4 regions of the Novosphingobium sp. PY1 genome follow, and region 3 is predicted to be linked to each of the others. Evidence: riboswitches for the same ligand, from Rfam matches in the RefSeq annotation. Region 3 holds a riboswitch; each other region holds the start of a gene.
The links. A riboswitch is a leader RNA that binds a small molecule or an ion and turns the genes downstream of it on or off. The one in region 3 is predicted to bind cobalamin.

Region 1 (3,385 bases), on a different contig from region 3:
CAACTCGATCTCGGCGCCGGTTGCGCGGGCCTTCCCGACATTGGCATAGAAACCGTAGCGGCCATCCCCGCAAAGCGCATCGCTCGATCCGAAGCACGAGACGTAGTCGATCAGGTTGCGGCTGTCGCGGCGAAAGCCGGTGACCGCGAAGTGCAGCGGGCCGTTGCGGTCGCCATACTCGATCCCGGCATCGTAGCTGCGGCTGCGCTCGGGCATCAGGTCGGGATTGCCGTATTCGGAGAACAGCTGATAGAGCGTGGGCACCTTGAAGCCTTCGCCGTAGGAGGCGCGGATGCGCCAGCCCGCCGCCACGGTGACGCTGCCGTTGGCACCGAAGGTCCACTTGTCGCCGAAATTGGAGTGGTCGTCGTAGCGCACGCCCGCGGCCAGGCTGAACAGATTGCCGTAGTAGCCGAGCAGGCCATGCACGCTCGTCAGTTCCGCGTCGGCGCGAATGCGCGAGCCGTAGAGGAAATCGTCGGACTTGATGTGCGACCATTCATGGGCGCCCCCGAAGTCGAGCCGGACGGCATCGGTGGCGTCGTAGGAGCCACTCAGTTCCGCCCTTTCGCTGCGGCCCTGCGTTTCGGAATTGAACTGGTCCGAGATCGTCGGGTCGTAGTAACGGCGGCGGGTGTCCGAAACCTGATAGCCTGCATCGAGCGTGAGCGCATCGCCGGTCCACGTCAGCCCCGCGCGGCCGCCCAGCTCGCGGGTCTTCTGGTACTCGGGCGTATCGGCGAAAGTGTAATCCGGCGCCGGATAGCCATCGAGGTCGAGCGTGCCATCGGTAAAGCGGCCCACCACGCTGGCGGTAAGGCCCGGCACCAGATCGACGTGGGCACGGCCACCGGCCCGCCACTGCCTGAAGCCGTCGGCCTCGGTACCGGACGCCGCCTGGCTGATGCCATCGGTGCGCATGTAACCGCCATTGAGGTTGACGCCGTAGGTCTCGCCGGAAAGCCCGGCCGAAACCTGCCCGTCGAAGCTGTCGCGCGCGCCATACTCTGCCGAGCCCTCGACGCCGTTGACGTCGCGGCTGGTGATCGCCAGCACGCCGCCGATGGCTTCCGATCCCCAGACGACCGAGTTCGAGCCGCGCAGCAGTTCGACCCTGCCGACCGGCCCGGTCATCAGGTTGCCGAAATCGAACCCGCCGCTGGGCGCGGCAATGTCCGCAACGCGCAGGCCGTCGACCAGCACCAGAAGCTGCTGGGAATTGGCGCCGCGCACGAACAGGCTCGTCGTCCCGCCGATGCTGCCGTTACGGCTGAAGGTCACGCCCGGCAGGCGCTCCAGCACGCGGGCGACGTCCGGCCCCTGGATGGAATCGATCTCCTCGCTGCCGACGACGCTGACGGGCTGCCCCGCCTGATCGACGCGCAGCGCGCTGCCGGTCGCGATCACCGTGATCGCGTCACCCAGCGGAACGAACGGCGCGACATCGGCCTCATCGGCAAGAGCGGGGGAAACAAGAGCGGGTGTGGACACGGCAAGCGCGGTGCCGAGCAGATACAGATACTTCACGTACAAACCTCCAACCTGAACGAAGCGTCGCTCGTGGCTGAGGCCGCGCCTTCACGGCGCATGACTCGCTGCATTCCGGTCCAACCCGCCCGGCGCGGAACGACCATCACTGGCAGGTCTCCTGGCTCCCGGATCATAGCGCCGCCCCACCTTCCCGGCATCCTTGTGACAAGACGCCAGTGGCCAATCGGGACGGAACTCCCCGGTCACAGTTGCGGGGACAGCGCCGGAATCGAACCGGCTTCCCTCTTAGGTCCGGCAAGCCGGACAACCCGTGACGTGGCCGGGCGGATACTGCGGTGTTGCAGGCTTTGCAAGCACGGCCGCGCAAGTACCTGCCCGCGCAACCGGTTTGTTTACCGGTTAAGGCTACAAGGCGGCGGTGTGTCGCTTCGGGACGGCGACCACGGAGCGGATGCGCCGGATCGATAGGCGGGTTAGGCGCAGGATGCGCCGACGAGCCACGTTGACGGGGCGCACGTTGAAGTGGCGCACATTGACGGTGCGCACTTTGACAAGGCGAGCGAAAGGAACCGAGTGACCGAGCCACCTGCCCTGATGGCCCTGATCGGCGAAAGCGAGGCGCGCCCGCGCGACTTCGCGGCCCGGTTCGAGCGCGGGCGCAGGAACCGGCATGCGCACCGCGCCCATCTGCAGCGGCGCTGGAGCGTGGCTGCTGCAGGCCTTGCCGCCATCGCCCTGCCTGCCTTCGCCTCACCGGGACACTGGGACCGCTTCACCATCGCCGCTGCCACGGCCGAGGCGCAGACCCCCGAGCCGATGCCCTTCGAGCGCGCCGGATCGAGTTTTCCCGGCTCCGCCTTCTATTACCTCGAACAGGAAGCCGCGCCCCTGCAGGTGGGCGAAGGCATCCATTCCGACGCCGGGGACGCGGACGCACCGGCCCCTGAAGCCCGCGCCCCTGCCCGCCCGCTCACCATCGATGCCAGCGGCATCGACCGCACCCGCGCGCTGCAGTGCATGACCGCCGCCATATACTATGAAGCCGCAAGCGAGGCCGAAGCCGGCCAGCGTGCGGTTGCGCAGGTCGTGCTCAACCGGGTGGCCCACCCGGCCTATCCCAATACCGTGTGCGGCGTGGTCTACGAAGGATCGGAACGCTCCACCGGCTGCCAGTTCTCGTTCACCTGCGACGGCTCGCTCGCCCGCAAACCTTCGCGCTATTTCTGGGACCGGGCGATGCAGGTCGCCCGCGCCGCGCTGTCGGGCTACGTCTATGCCCCGGTCGGCCTGGCGACGCATTACCACACCGTGCAGGTCCATCCCTACTGGGCTGCGAGCCTCGATTACCTCGGCACCATCGGGGCGCATCGCTTCTACAGCTTCCATGGCGCGGCGGGCCGCCCGGGCGCCTTCCGCTTCGCCTACCTGGGCGGCGAACCGGCAGCCGCGCCGCACCCCCGCGACACCGCTTCGCCCACCATGGCGGCGGCAGACACGCTCGATCCGGTGGCGATCCAGCGCAAGTTCGATGCGCAAGGGGCAGCGCCGACTGCCGCGACAAGCCCGATCGAGACAGCCGCCGCCAAGACCGCGCCCGCGCCGATCTATTCCAGCGCCATTCGCGAACGCGGCGGCGAAGCACTCTACCGGGCGCAGAAGCTGCCCGAAACCGGCGACATCAAGCCGCAATACGCCAATAGCGGCCGCTGGATCGCCCAGCCGGGCACCTGACCCGGCGCGACCTGTCTCCTTTCGGGGCACCGTGAGGCCATGGCAAGAATTCGGCAACCATAGGCCATTACAAACACTTAGAGCATCATCGTCATAAGGGTGGCGATCAGAACAACGACACAAAGGGCCCGCCTGACATGACGATCCGCTTCTCCGCTGCCTA
Region 2 (3,385 bases), on a different contig from region 3:
GGCCGGTGAGGGCGAGAGCGGGGGCGAGGAAGGGGGGGCGCTGTTTCTCTATTCGCTCGACCGCGTCGAAGCCAATCTCGATAGGGTGGTCGCTGCCCTTGGCGATATCGGCTGCGCCTTCACGGTCTATTACGCCATGAAGGCCAACCGCTTTGCGCCCCTGCTTGAGCGGCTCGCACAAAGCGGCAAATGCGGGGTCGACATCTGCTCTCCGGGTGAACTGGATCATGCCCTGGCCTGCGGTTTTGCGCCCGGTCAGATCAGTTTCACCGGCACTGGCGTCACGCCGCGCGATCTGGAACGACTACTGTCCCATCCCGAGATCACGATCAATTGCGACACCATGGGCATGATCCGACGCATCGGTGAGCGAACGCCGGGCCGCGAGATCGGCATTCGCGTGAATCCCGGGCGCGGCACCGGCTACGGCGATGCCGAGAAGCTGACTTATGCCGGGGGAAGAACGACCAAGTTCGGCATCTACCGCGAGCAGTGGGGCGAGGCGCTTGCCCTCGCGAAAAGCCATGGGCTGGCGATCACCTCGCTGCATTTTCATGTCGGCTGCGGATACCTGACCGATCAGCTGGAGAGCTGGGATCTGGCCGTCGCGGAGGCCTCTCGCTTCCTCGACGAAGTGCCGCAGGTGCGCACGGTCAACGTCGGCGGCGGGCTCGGGCTGCCCCATCGCTGCGGGGACAGGCCGCTCGATCTGGCGCAATGGGCCGCGATCCTGCGCCGCCATTTTGCCGGACGCGGCCTGCGCATCGCCGTTGAGCCGGGGGACTACATTGCCAAGGATGCCGGGATGCTCGTGCTTCCCGTGACCGACGTCGAAATCAAGCGCGACACCCGGTTCGTCTTCGTCGGCGGGGGCTTCAATCTCCACCCGGAACCTGCTTTCTACGACCTGCCGTGCGAGCCGGTTCCCTGCCTGCTGCGCGGCGATGGATCGGCGCCGGGCGAGCGGGTGACGATTGCCGGCAATATCAACGAAGCGCTTGATATCTGGGCTGCCGACACGCTCCTTCCGCCCGTTGAGGAGGGGGACTTCATCGCCTTCCTCAATGCCGGGGGATACGGCTCGGCGATGAGTTCCAACCACTGCATGCGCGGCGCCTTTACCGAACGCGCCCTGTAGGCTGCGCGCCGCGCCTGGGCCGCGCGATTGCCGCAAACTTGCGATGGGCACTGCGAAATCGGGGTGTTATCAGCACCTTCGAATCGGTTCTTGCCGATTCCCATTGATCGCGCCGGTGCCCCGTAACAGGGGCTTAATCGGGAATGCGGTGCGGGGAAGGGATTGCCTTTCCCAAGTCCGCGGCTGTCCCTGCAACTGTAAGCGGATAGCGCGATGCACAGGGCTTTTCATGCGCCATGGGCGCCTGGGAAGCAGCCACTGGGCCGAATGCGGCATGCCGCGAAGGGCCTGGGAAGGCGTGCATCAAGCTGTGACCCGCGAGCCAGGAGACCTGCCGGCGTCTGGTCGCTCTTGCCCTGGTCCAGGGGATGGCCGCGGCACGGTGAACTCCGTCTGAGCGACGAACCTGCGGCCGGGGCCGCAGCGGAGCGGCGTGTCGACCGGCCCTGGCGTCCGGTTGCCTGCGCCTTCCGGCCGTTCGCCTGAGCGGTTCGTCCCGGCCTTGTCGCAAGACGCCGGAGGACGATTTCGCATCATGGCTCAATTGCCGCATTCTGTTCGACCCAACCTGCGCCGCCGGATAGGCTGGCTTTTCGGCCCGCTCGTGGCCGCCAATATCGCCGCCTGGATCTGGGCTTTCTCGCTGTTCCACGATCGGCCGCTCATGCTCGGCACGGCCCTGCTGGCATGGGGCCTGGGGCTGCGCCATGCCGTGGACGCGGACCATATCGCGGCCATCGACAACGTGACCCGCAAGCTGATGCAGGACGGTCAGCGCCCGATCGCAGTCGGCTTCTGGTTCGCCATCGGACATTCCGGCATCGTCACCATCGCGGCCATAGCCATTGCCCTGACGACGAGCGCACTGACGCAGTTCGAAAGTCTCAAGCAGGTCGGCGGTCTCGTCGCGACCTCGATCTCGGCGATCTTCCTGTTCTCGATTGCCGCCATGAACCTGATCATCCTGCGCAACGTGTGGAAGACCTTCGCCCATGTCCGTGCCGGGGGCGCCTATGTGGAGGAAGACCTCGACATGCTGCTGGGCAATCGCGGGCTGATGGCGCGCCTTTTCCGGCCGATGTTCCGCCTCATCACCCGCAGCTGGCACATGGCTCCGCTGGGCTTCCTGTTCGGGCTGGGTTTCGACACCGCGACCGAAGTGGCCATCCTGGGCCTTTCGGCGGGGCAGGCGGCGGACGGGCTTTCCATCGGCACGATCCTCGTCCTGCCGGTGCTTTTCGCCGTGGGCATGGCGCTGATCGACACCGCCGACGGCGTCGTCATGCTCGGCGCCTATGAGTGGGCTTTCGTCAAGCCGATCCGCAAGCTCTACTACAACATCACCATCACCCTGATTTCGGCGCTTGTCGCCATCGTCATCGGCGGGATCGAAACGGTCGCCCTGATCGGCGATAAGCTGGGCCTCACCGGCGGCCTGTTCGATATTGCCGGCGAACTGGGAGAGAACTTCAACAGCCTGGGGTTCGGCATCATCGGCCTTTTCGTGCTGTGCTGGCTCGCCAGCTTCGCGATCTACCGCTGGAAGCGCTTCGACGATATCGAAGTGCGCGTCTCGGCATGAGAACCGGTCCTTAGGCGATTGGCTTGGCGGTCGATCTGTTCTAGGGCCTCGCTTCGAAGCACGGATCGATTCTGTGCTTCGAATGATCGCGCCGGTGCCCCGAAAGGGGCTTAATCGGGAATGCGGTGCGGGAAGGTCTCTCCTTCCCAAAACCGCGGCTGTCCCTGCAACTGTGAGCGGATAGCGAGATGCACACGGTTCCCTTCCTCACGCGAAGGGCCGGCCACTGGGTGAAGCCGCAAGGCGATCCGGGAAGGCGTGCATCAAGCAGTGACCCGCAAGCCAGGAGACCTGCCGGCGCACCGGTCGCTCTTGCCTTGATCCAGGGGATGGTCACGGCACGGTAATTCTTCCGTCTGAGCGACGAAGCTGTGCGGCTGGGGCTGCACGAACGCGCGATAACGGGTGCCTTTTCGCGCCCGCCCGTCGCCGCGCGTCGGTCGGATTCGCTTCCGGCAAGCCCCGCCGTTGTCGCCATGGCGCGTGGGGAATTGCCGATGCCTGACCTGTCCAAGGTCCCTGTAACGATCATCACCGGTTTTCTGGGCGCGGGTAAGACCACGCTCATCAGCCATCTCATCCGCAATGCCGGCGGTCGCCGCCTGGCGGTCGTCGTCAATGAATTCGGCACGCTGGGCGTCGATGGAGATATCCTGAAGTCGTGC
Region 3 (3,385 bases):
CATCGGTCAGCTGCAGCGCCAGCGTCGCTTCGACGCCTTGCGACGTGCGCTTGCCGACCTGCTGGGTAATCAGGCGGTTTTCCGGATCGGGAGTGAGCAGGCGCCGCTTCTCGATATCGAAAAGCGCGATCGAGGCCGAGCCACGTCCCTCGAGAAGACGCTGCTTTACGCCCACCTCGAACTGCCTCGCGGGTGAGAGCCCGAAGTCTTTCTGCACATTGGACGTGGTGACGAGCGTGCTGATCGGGTCGGTGCCCACCGTGAAGGAGCCATAGAGCGCGGTATCGACCGTCGGATTCAGCACTACGCCGAAACGGCCCGAGGTACTGTGGTAGTTGCGCCGAAAGCCGTTCACCGGAATCCGTGCGTCGATACGCTGCAGGTCGTACCAGTCCTGCCGGAAACCGCCCACCAGCGATACAGATCCGTTCAGCTTGAGCTGGTCTTCCATGAACACCGAGTGCTGCGTGGTCAAGGTGCGGAAGCCCAGGGTCGTGGGCACCGTGGTGATAAAGCCGCCGGGCTCAAAGTCGAATGGATCGACGATGGAACTGCCGCCGTAAGGCGAGTTGTTGAGATGGCGGAATTTGACGCGGTTAAGATCGAAGCCGACCAGCAGGGTGTTCTCAACGCCGCCGCCCAGCGGCGTGCGGACAGTGAGATCCCCGCGATCGCCGATCTGATCCTGTCGGTGCATGATGTTGAGGTAGTCACCGCGCGTCACCAGCCCGGTAGCGGCGGAGAAACGATAGCTCTCGGCATTGAGCCAGTCGCGGTTCGAACTGAGGTAGTAGACCGAGTTGCGCAGCGAAATCGCGTCCGACGCATGCCACTCGGCCGTCAGGCGCGTCCAGCTGTCACGGAAATGGTCTTTGCTGCCCGCGATGTTGAAATTGATGAAACGAAAGCGCTTGTCGAACTTGCCCTCGTTCAGCGGCGCGCCGAAATAGGGCAGAATATCGACGTCGCCATAGTCGGAGGCCAGCGTGAAGCTTAGCGTCGGGCTGGCATCCCAGCGCAGTGCACCGGAAATGGCGAGGTTGCGGTTGTCGCTATTGCGAGCGAGCCAGCCATCGGAACGAGTGGAACTGGCGGCCAGACGATAGGACAGCCCCCCGCCGATCGGGCCGGCCGCATCGCCGGCGATTTGTATCGCATTGTCCGAACCATAGGCCACGCGCGCACGCGCCACGGTGCGGTCGGTCACCGGTTTTTTCATGATGACATTGATCGCTCCCCCGATCGCGCCTTCGCCCGAAATGACCGAACTCGGCCCGCGCAGCACGTCGATGCGATCGACCGTCCAAGGATCTACCGGGAAAGTCAGCGTACCTGAGGCCACGAAGAGGCGCGTGCCGTCCACCAGCAGTTGCACCGAGCCCTGCCCTGAGAACCCGCGCGCCGCCATTGCCGTGTTACCGTTGCCCGGTGTGCCCTGAAAAGTCAGACCGGTGGCACGGCTGACCGCCTCCTGGATGGACAGATCGCCCCGCGCCCGAATCGCGTCGCCGCCGAGCACTTCGACGCTGGCCGGTGTCTCAAACACCGTCAGGCCCAGTCGGCTGCCGCTGCTTCTGGTATCGAGGCTGGTCTCCGCCCGCAGCCCTGTCACCAGGATGGTGTTTGCAGGATCGGCCTCGTCGGCGAGCGCGGTCGAAGAAAGCACGGGGAAGGAAAATACGGCAATACCGCGCGCTGCGCACAGCACAAACTTGGAAGTCGTCATGTAAAAACTTAACCCTGTCCGGCGTCATCGACGTCTGGCGAGGGCGTCCGCGCGAACGGTCGACCCGCGCAACGACACGACGCCCCGGGCGCCGCCGCTTGGGTCGATGCGGCCCTCGCCGCACATGCGTCGCTCAGACGGATTTCACCGTGCCTCGGCCATCCCCTGGACCAGGGCAAGAGCGACCGGACGCTGGCAGGTCTCCTGGCTTGCGGGTCATCGCACGATGCACGGCCTTCCCAGGCCCCGCAGAAATTTGCGTCCGGCCCAGTGGCTGCGGCAGAGCCGGTTGGCCCGCCGCGAATGTGCATCGCACTCGCCGCTTACAGTTGCAGGGACAGCCTCGGATTCGAGGGGCAGGCCCCTCTCACCGCGTTCCCTTTTAAGCTCCCTTTCGGGGGCACCAACGCGATCATTGCCTCCCTGAATTTGAGAGGCAGGAGCGCTCTATTCGAGGCAATCAACATTGGCAAGAGGAACTAAAGCCCTGTTCTCGCGCGGCAAAAAATGGAGGAATGGCAGTCTCCTACCCCTTGTCGGTCGATCAGGCGCCGAATTTCTCACGCCATCAACCGATCGACCAGGATTCACATTTGTGTACTTAACCCGGGCTACTTCGGGCGCCACGGTCAGGGATTTTGGACTCTATCTACGGGCAAATAACCAGTGCGGCGTCCCCCGGCAGAATCCTTCTCCAGCCCGCCACTTTGCGTCGTTTCCAGCATGTCATACTAAGCCTTCCGCTCGGCACGGATCTGAGCTGACATGCGACAGAAGCGTTGTACTGTGCCTTCCGCACGTGCCAACGCAAGATCAGCGATTGCACGCGCAATGCGCCCGTTCCCATCATCGAATGGATAGATTGTTACGAACCACAAGTGCGCAACCCCGGCCTTCAGGACCGGGTCGAGCATCGCCGTCCCGAACCACGCGAGGAAACGGGACATTTCCCGATCCAGTAGGTTTGACGCTGGAGCTTGGCAGTAAGCCCGCTCACGGCCATTCGGCCCGAAGAAGACCTGCATGGGACCACCTTCATTATCCCGCCAAGCACCCACCGTAATCTGGGTTCATCCCGCTTCGCCCCGTCGGGAATAAGGTCGCATGCCAGTCGAAAAGGCACTCAGCTGTCAGAGGTCGACCGTAATTCTGAGTCGCATCCAGCATCATTTCCACGACGCCTTCGACATCGCGATCGGCTTCGACCAATCCACTGATCTCCATCCCGAGGCGGCGAGCAACGGATGAGCGCACTTGCTCCCTATCCAGCACCTCCCCTTCAATCTCGCTGGATTTCAGGACCTTCTCGGTCAGCGCCTGGAGCACCGCTTCTTCGCGCAAAGAAAGTAGCAATGCTTCCATGTGCCCGATCAATCTCCCTTGCCTGTGGCGGACTGATTCTTTCGGGTCTTTTCAAATGTTTCGATACTTCGCAGACTCAGCGCCGAACGATGCGGACGTGGTGCCGTGGTGGCGTCCTAATGACATTCGAACGAGACGATCCCGAAGTTGATGACCGTTCGAGGATTACCTACGAAGCGCATGAAGACATCAGTTCGTTAAGAACGACCCTGCGGCACACAATCGGGGGTAGCGCCAAGTTAAAGTGCTGCATCGCGCCCCTTGAAGCCCGTCTACCCCGCAAGCATAGTATGCCAT
Region 4 (3,385 bases), on a different contig from region 3:
CGCCGAGCCGCCCTTGCGCAGCACGTCCACCCCTGCCTTCACCGCCAGGGGATTGGCCGCCGCGACCATTGCATGCTTTGCAAACCCGGCCTGTTCGCGCTCCGGTACTTCGGACCGTGCGGTCTGCTCGACGGTTGCTGCAGGGGGCGGACTGGCCTGGGAAACGCTGGCCTGGGAAACGGTCGTCAGTGTCAGTGCGGCAAGGCCGACGGACAGGAAAAGGCGGCGCAATAGGGTTCTCCGCGGGGTAGCTTCAATCGATCTTGTCGCGGCGATGGCCCCTTCAGTCAGGGACTCGCGCGATCGCCGGGACGGAACCTAACAGTTCCGTCCGGCAGGTATAGGGGCTTGCGGCGAGGACATTTCTGCTTGCAGTGCGCTGCCGTTGGCTAGAGGTCGATCCCCGGCTGCGCCTTGATGCCATTGCGGAAAGCGTGCTTCTCGTCACCGATCCTGCTTACCGTGTCGGCCAGTTCGATGAATTCGGCATGGGCCGCGCGCCCGGTGATTACCACGTGCTGCATCTCCGGCCGGTTCCTGATCGCAGGAAGGACTTCTTCCAGCGTGAGGTAGCCGTAATTGATGAGGTACGTCAGTTCATCGAGCACGACGAGCGAGATCTCAGGATCGGCCAGCGCGGCCTTTGCCTTGGTCCACCCGGCCTGCGCAGCGGCAATGTCGCGCTGGCGGTTCTGGGTTTCCCAGGTGAAGCCCTCGCCGCAGTTCTCCCAGGTGACGCCCGGCTGCACGGAAAGGAAAGCGCGTTCGCCTACGTCGACCTTGCTCTTGATGAACTGGAATACCGCCGCCGTGCGCCCGTAGCCCAGCGTGCGAACCACCATGCCGAAGGCGCTGGAGGACTTGCCCTTGCCGTTTCCTGTAAGAACGAGCACCAGCCCCTTGTCGATCCTGGCTGCAGCAATGCGCGCATCGACTACGGACTTGAGCTTGCGGGTCCGTTCCTTGTGGCGGCGGTCTTCTTCGGCGAGATTTTCGGTATCGGTCATAGCGGTTTGGCCTCTCTCGGGGGTGGCATGCGGCGGGGCGAAGGAGAGTCCGGCAAGTTTGGCATTCACTCGGGTTTCCTCTTCGACGCACGCACGATTGTCGTTTGCCAAGGGATTGCCCGCAGGATGCGAGGCCCTCGTCCGCCCGGTTCATCCCGCCCGCGCGAAGGAACGACGGTAGCGGGCCGGTTTCCTGACTTTCCGGATCGCCGCGCCTTTCGCCGCCTTCTCGAACAGGGTGTGCCCGTTCAATGGCATAGTGGCGATGCGCTCACCGGTCACAGTTGCGGGAGCAGTGCCGCAGATGCAGCGAAGACTTCGCTGCCCGGACTTCCCGATTAAGCCCTTGCGGGCACCCGTTACGGCCCCGCGGATAGGCCAGGGCAAGTCTGCCTGCAAGCATATTGCGCTTGCGAAGGGCATGACTGCGCGATACTTGCCGGGCTGCGACAGGTTCCCCGCAAGGGGATCAAAAGGGAATTCGGGTGCAAGTCCCGGGCTGCCCCTGCAACTGTAAGCGGCGAGCCATCCGGCCATTTCGCCATTGGGACCCCAAGCCGGTCCTGAGAAGGCGGCCGGAGCGGCGCTGACCCGTGAGCCAGGAGACCTGCCTGCCGCAGTCGTTCTTCATCCGGGCAGGGCGCACCGGGTGTTCGAGGGCCCCGTTATGGCGGGGTCACCCCTCGCGCAACGACAGTCATCGTCTCGCCGGTTGGGATTCCGGTGGGGCTGGAGCCGTTTGCAAGGAGGGAGCGCCGCCATGCTCTTGATGTCATTTTGTCGTCCGCGCTCGGGAGCGTTACGCTGATGCTGCGTGCAGTCGACGCAAACGCCTCGGTTGTGGTCTGCTCGACCTGTCGCCATGCCGAAACCGAACGTGAGGACGAACACGGCGAGCGCGGCGGTGCGCGGTTGGCCTCCGTGATGCGCGAGGTGCAGGCAGGCGATCCAGCGCTGGCCGCCGTTAGCGTTCAGGAAATGCCGTGCCTGTTCGCCTGCAAGCGTTTCTGCACCGTGCATATCCGGGCGCCCGGCAAGATGGGATATGTCTTGGGAGACTTCGCCCCTGACCGTGAGGCCGCGCACGCGATTCTCAGCTATGCTGCGCAACATGCCGAAAGCGAAGAAGGCGTCGTCCCCTATCGCAGCTGGCCGCAGGGCGTGAAGGGGCACTTCATCACCCGCACCCCGCCAGAAGGCTTCTTGTGCACATGATCCGGTTCGAAAGCCGCGAAGCCTTTGCCGCAGCGCTCCTGGATCTGCCCGAGGCCAACAAGGTCGCGCAGGCCGCCGCACAGTTGCGCCAGGACGCCTTGACCAAGCCGCTGGGCTCGCTCGGTCGACTGGAAGACATCGCTATTTTCATGGCCTCGTGGCAGGGGAGGGAACGACCGGTGCTGGAGGGCATCCGTGCGGCGATCTTCGCCGGCAACCACGGTGTCGCCGCAAAGGCGGTCAGTGCCTATCCGCCCGAAGTGACCGCGCAGATGGTCGCCAACTTCGCGGCGGGCGGGGCGGCTATCAACGCCCTGGCCGGCGCTTGCGGTGCAGAACTGGTCATCGTGCCGATCGAGCTGGACCGTCCGACGGCGGACTTCGTCGAGCAGCCTGCCATGAGCGAGGAAGATTGCCTGGCCGCGCTCAATACGGGGGCTGCGGTCGTCGAAGAGGGGTTGGACCTGCTTTTCGTGGGCGAAATGGGGATAGGAAACACCACGCCCGCAGCCGCTCTGTGCGCGCAGGCCTGCAATGGCAAAGCTGCCGAGTGGGTCGGTGCCGGAACGGGTCTCGACAGGGACGGTATCGCCTACAAACAGTCCGTCGTTGCACAGGCCCTGTCCTTTCACGGTGCCCGCTGCACCGATGCTTTCGAAACCTTGCGCCGATTGGGAGGGCGCGAGATTGCTGCAATAGCCGGGGCCATTCTCGCTGCCCGGATCAAGCGCATTCCGGTGCTGCTCGACGGGTTCATCGTCTGCGCCTCCATAGCGCCGCTGGTGGTCGATCAGCCGCGTTTCGCAGCGCACTGCCTTGCCGCTCACTGCTCCATGGAAGCAGCCCATGCCAGGTTGCTGGACTGGCTTGGCCTTGCCCCCCTGCTGCAACTGGGGATGCGGCTGGGCGAGGGCACCGGTGCAGCGGTGGCGGCGCAGCTTGTGCGCTCGGCAATTGCTGCGCACAACGGCATGGCGACATTTGCCGAAGCCAGGGTCGCAGGCGTTGTATGACGAGCTTCATGCTGCACCTCATGCGGCACGGAGCTCCGCAGCGACCCGGCCTGATGCTCGGCCACCTCGACGAGCCGCCGTTGGCTTGCGGCATCACAGCCTGCCTTGAACGTGCTCGCGCTGTTGCCTGCAAGCAGGTTCGGTGTTCGG

Region 1: linked by a shared signal. The riboswitch ahead of J3474_RS14955 (TonB-dependent siderophore receptor) and the one ahead of J3474_RS07730 (TonB-dependent siderophore receptor) in region 3 are both predicted to bind cobalamin.
Region 2: linked by a shared signal. The riboswitch ahead of J3474_RS13620 (HoxN/HupN/NixA family nickel/cobalt transporter) and the one ahead of J3474_RS07730 (TonB-dependent siderophore receptor) in region 3 are both predicted to bind cobalamin.
Region 4: linked by a shared signal. The riboswitch ahead of J3474_RS11540 (DUF1636 domain-containing protein) and the one ahead of J3474_RS07730 (TonB-dependent siderophore receptor) in region 3 are both predicted to bind cobalamin.

The regions. Positions count from the first base shown of each region.
Region 1 is NZ_BLTI01000008.1:752,070-755,454, forward strand. It holds gene J3474_RS14955 (TonB-dependent siderophore receptor) at 1-1,527, opposite strand, end outside; cobalamin riboswitch at 1,621-1,818, opposite strand; gene J3474_RS14960 (cell wall hydrolase) at 2,014-3,222, shown strand; gene J3474_RS14965 (hypothetical protein) at 3,360-3,385, shown strand, end outside.
Region 2 is NZ_BLTI01000008.1:477,470-480,854, reverse strand. It holds gene J3474_RS13625 (diaminopimelate decarboxylase) at 1-1,138, shown strand, start outside; cobalamin riboswitch at 1,235-1,492, shown strand; gene J3474_RS13620 (HoxN/HupN/NixA family nickel/cobalt transporter) at 1,674-2,720, shown strand; cobalamin riboswitch at 2,796-3,034, shown strand; gene cobW (cobalamin biosynthesis protein CobW) at 3,218-3,385, shown strand, end outside.
Region 3 is NZ_BLTI01000005.1:72,449-75,833, forward strand. It holds gene J3474_RS07730 (TonB-dependent siderophore receptor) at 1-1,666, opposite strand, end outside; cobalamin riboswitch at 1,903-2,149, opposite strand; gene J3474_RS22615 (Fic family protein) at 2,458-2,751, opposite strand; gene J3474_RS22620 (DUF4172 domain-containing protein) at 2,765-3,088, opposite strand.
Region 4 is NZ_BLTI01000008.1:27,325-30,709, forward strand. It holds gene ggt (gamma-glutamyltransferase) at 1-231, opposite strand, end outside; gene cobO (cob(I)yrinic acid a,c-diamide adenosyltransferase) at 390-1,007, opposite strand; cobalamin riboswitch at 1,173-1,382, opposite strand; cobalamin riboswitch at 1,442-1,637, shown strand; gene J3474_RS11540 (DUF1636 domain-containing protein) at 1,815-2,222, shown strand; gene cobT (nicotinate-nucleotide--dimethylbenzimidazole phosphoribosyltransferase) at 2,219-3,235, shown strand; gene J3474_RS11550 (histidine phosphatase family protein) at 3,232-3,385, shown strand, end outside.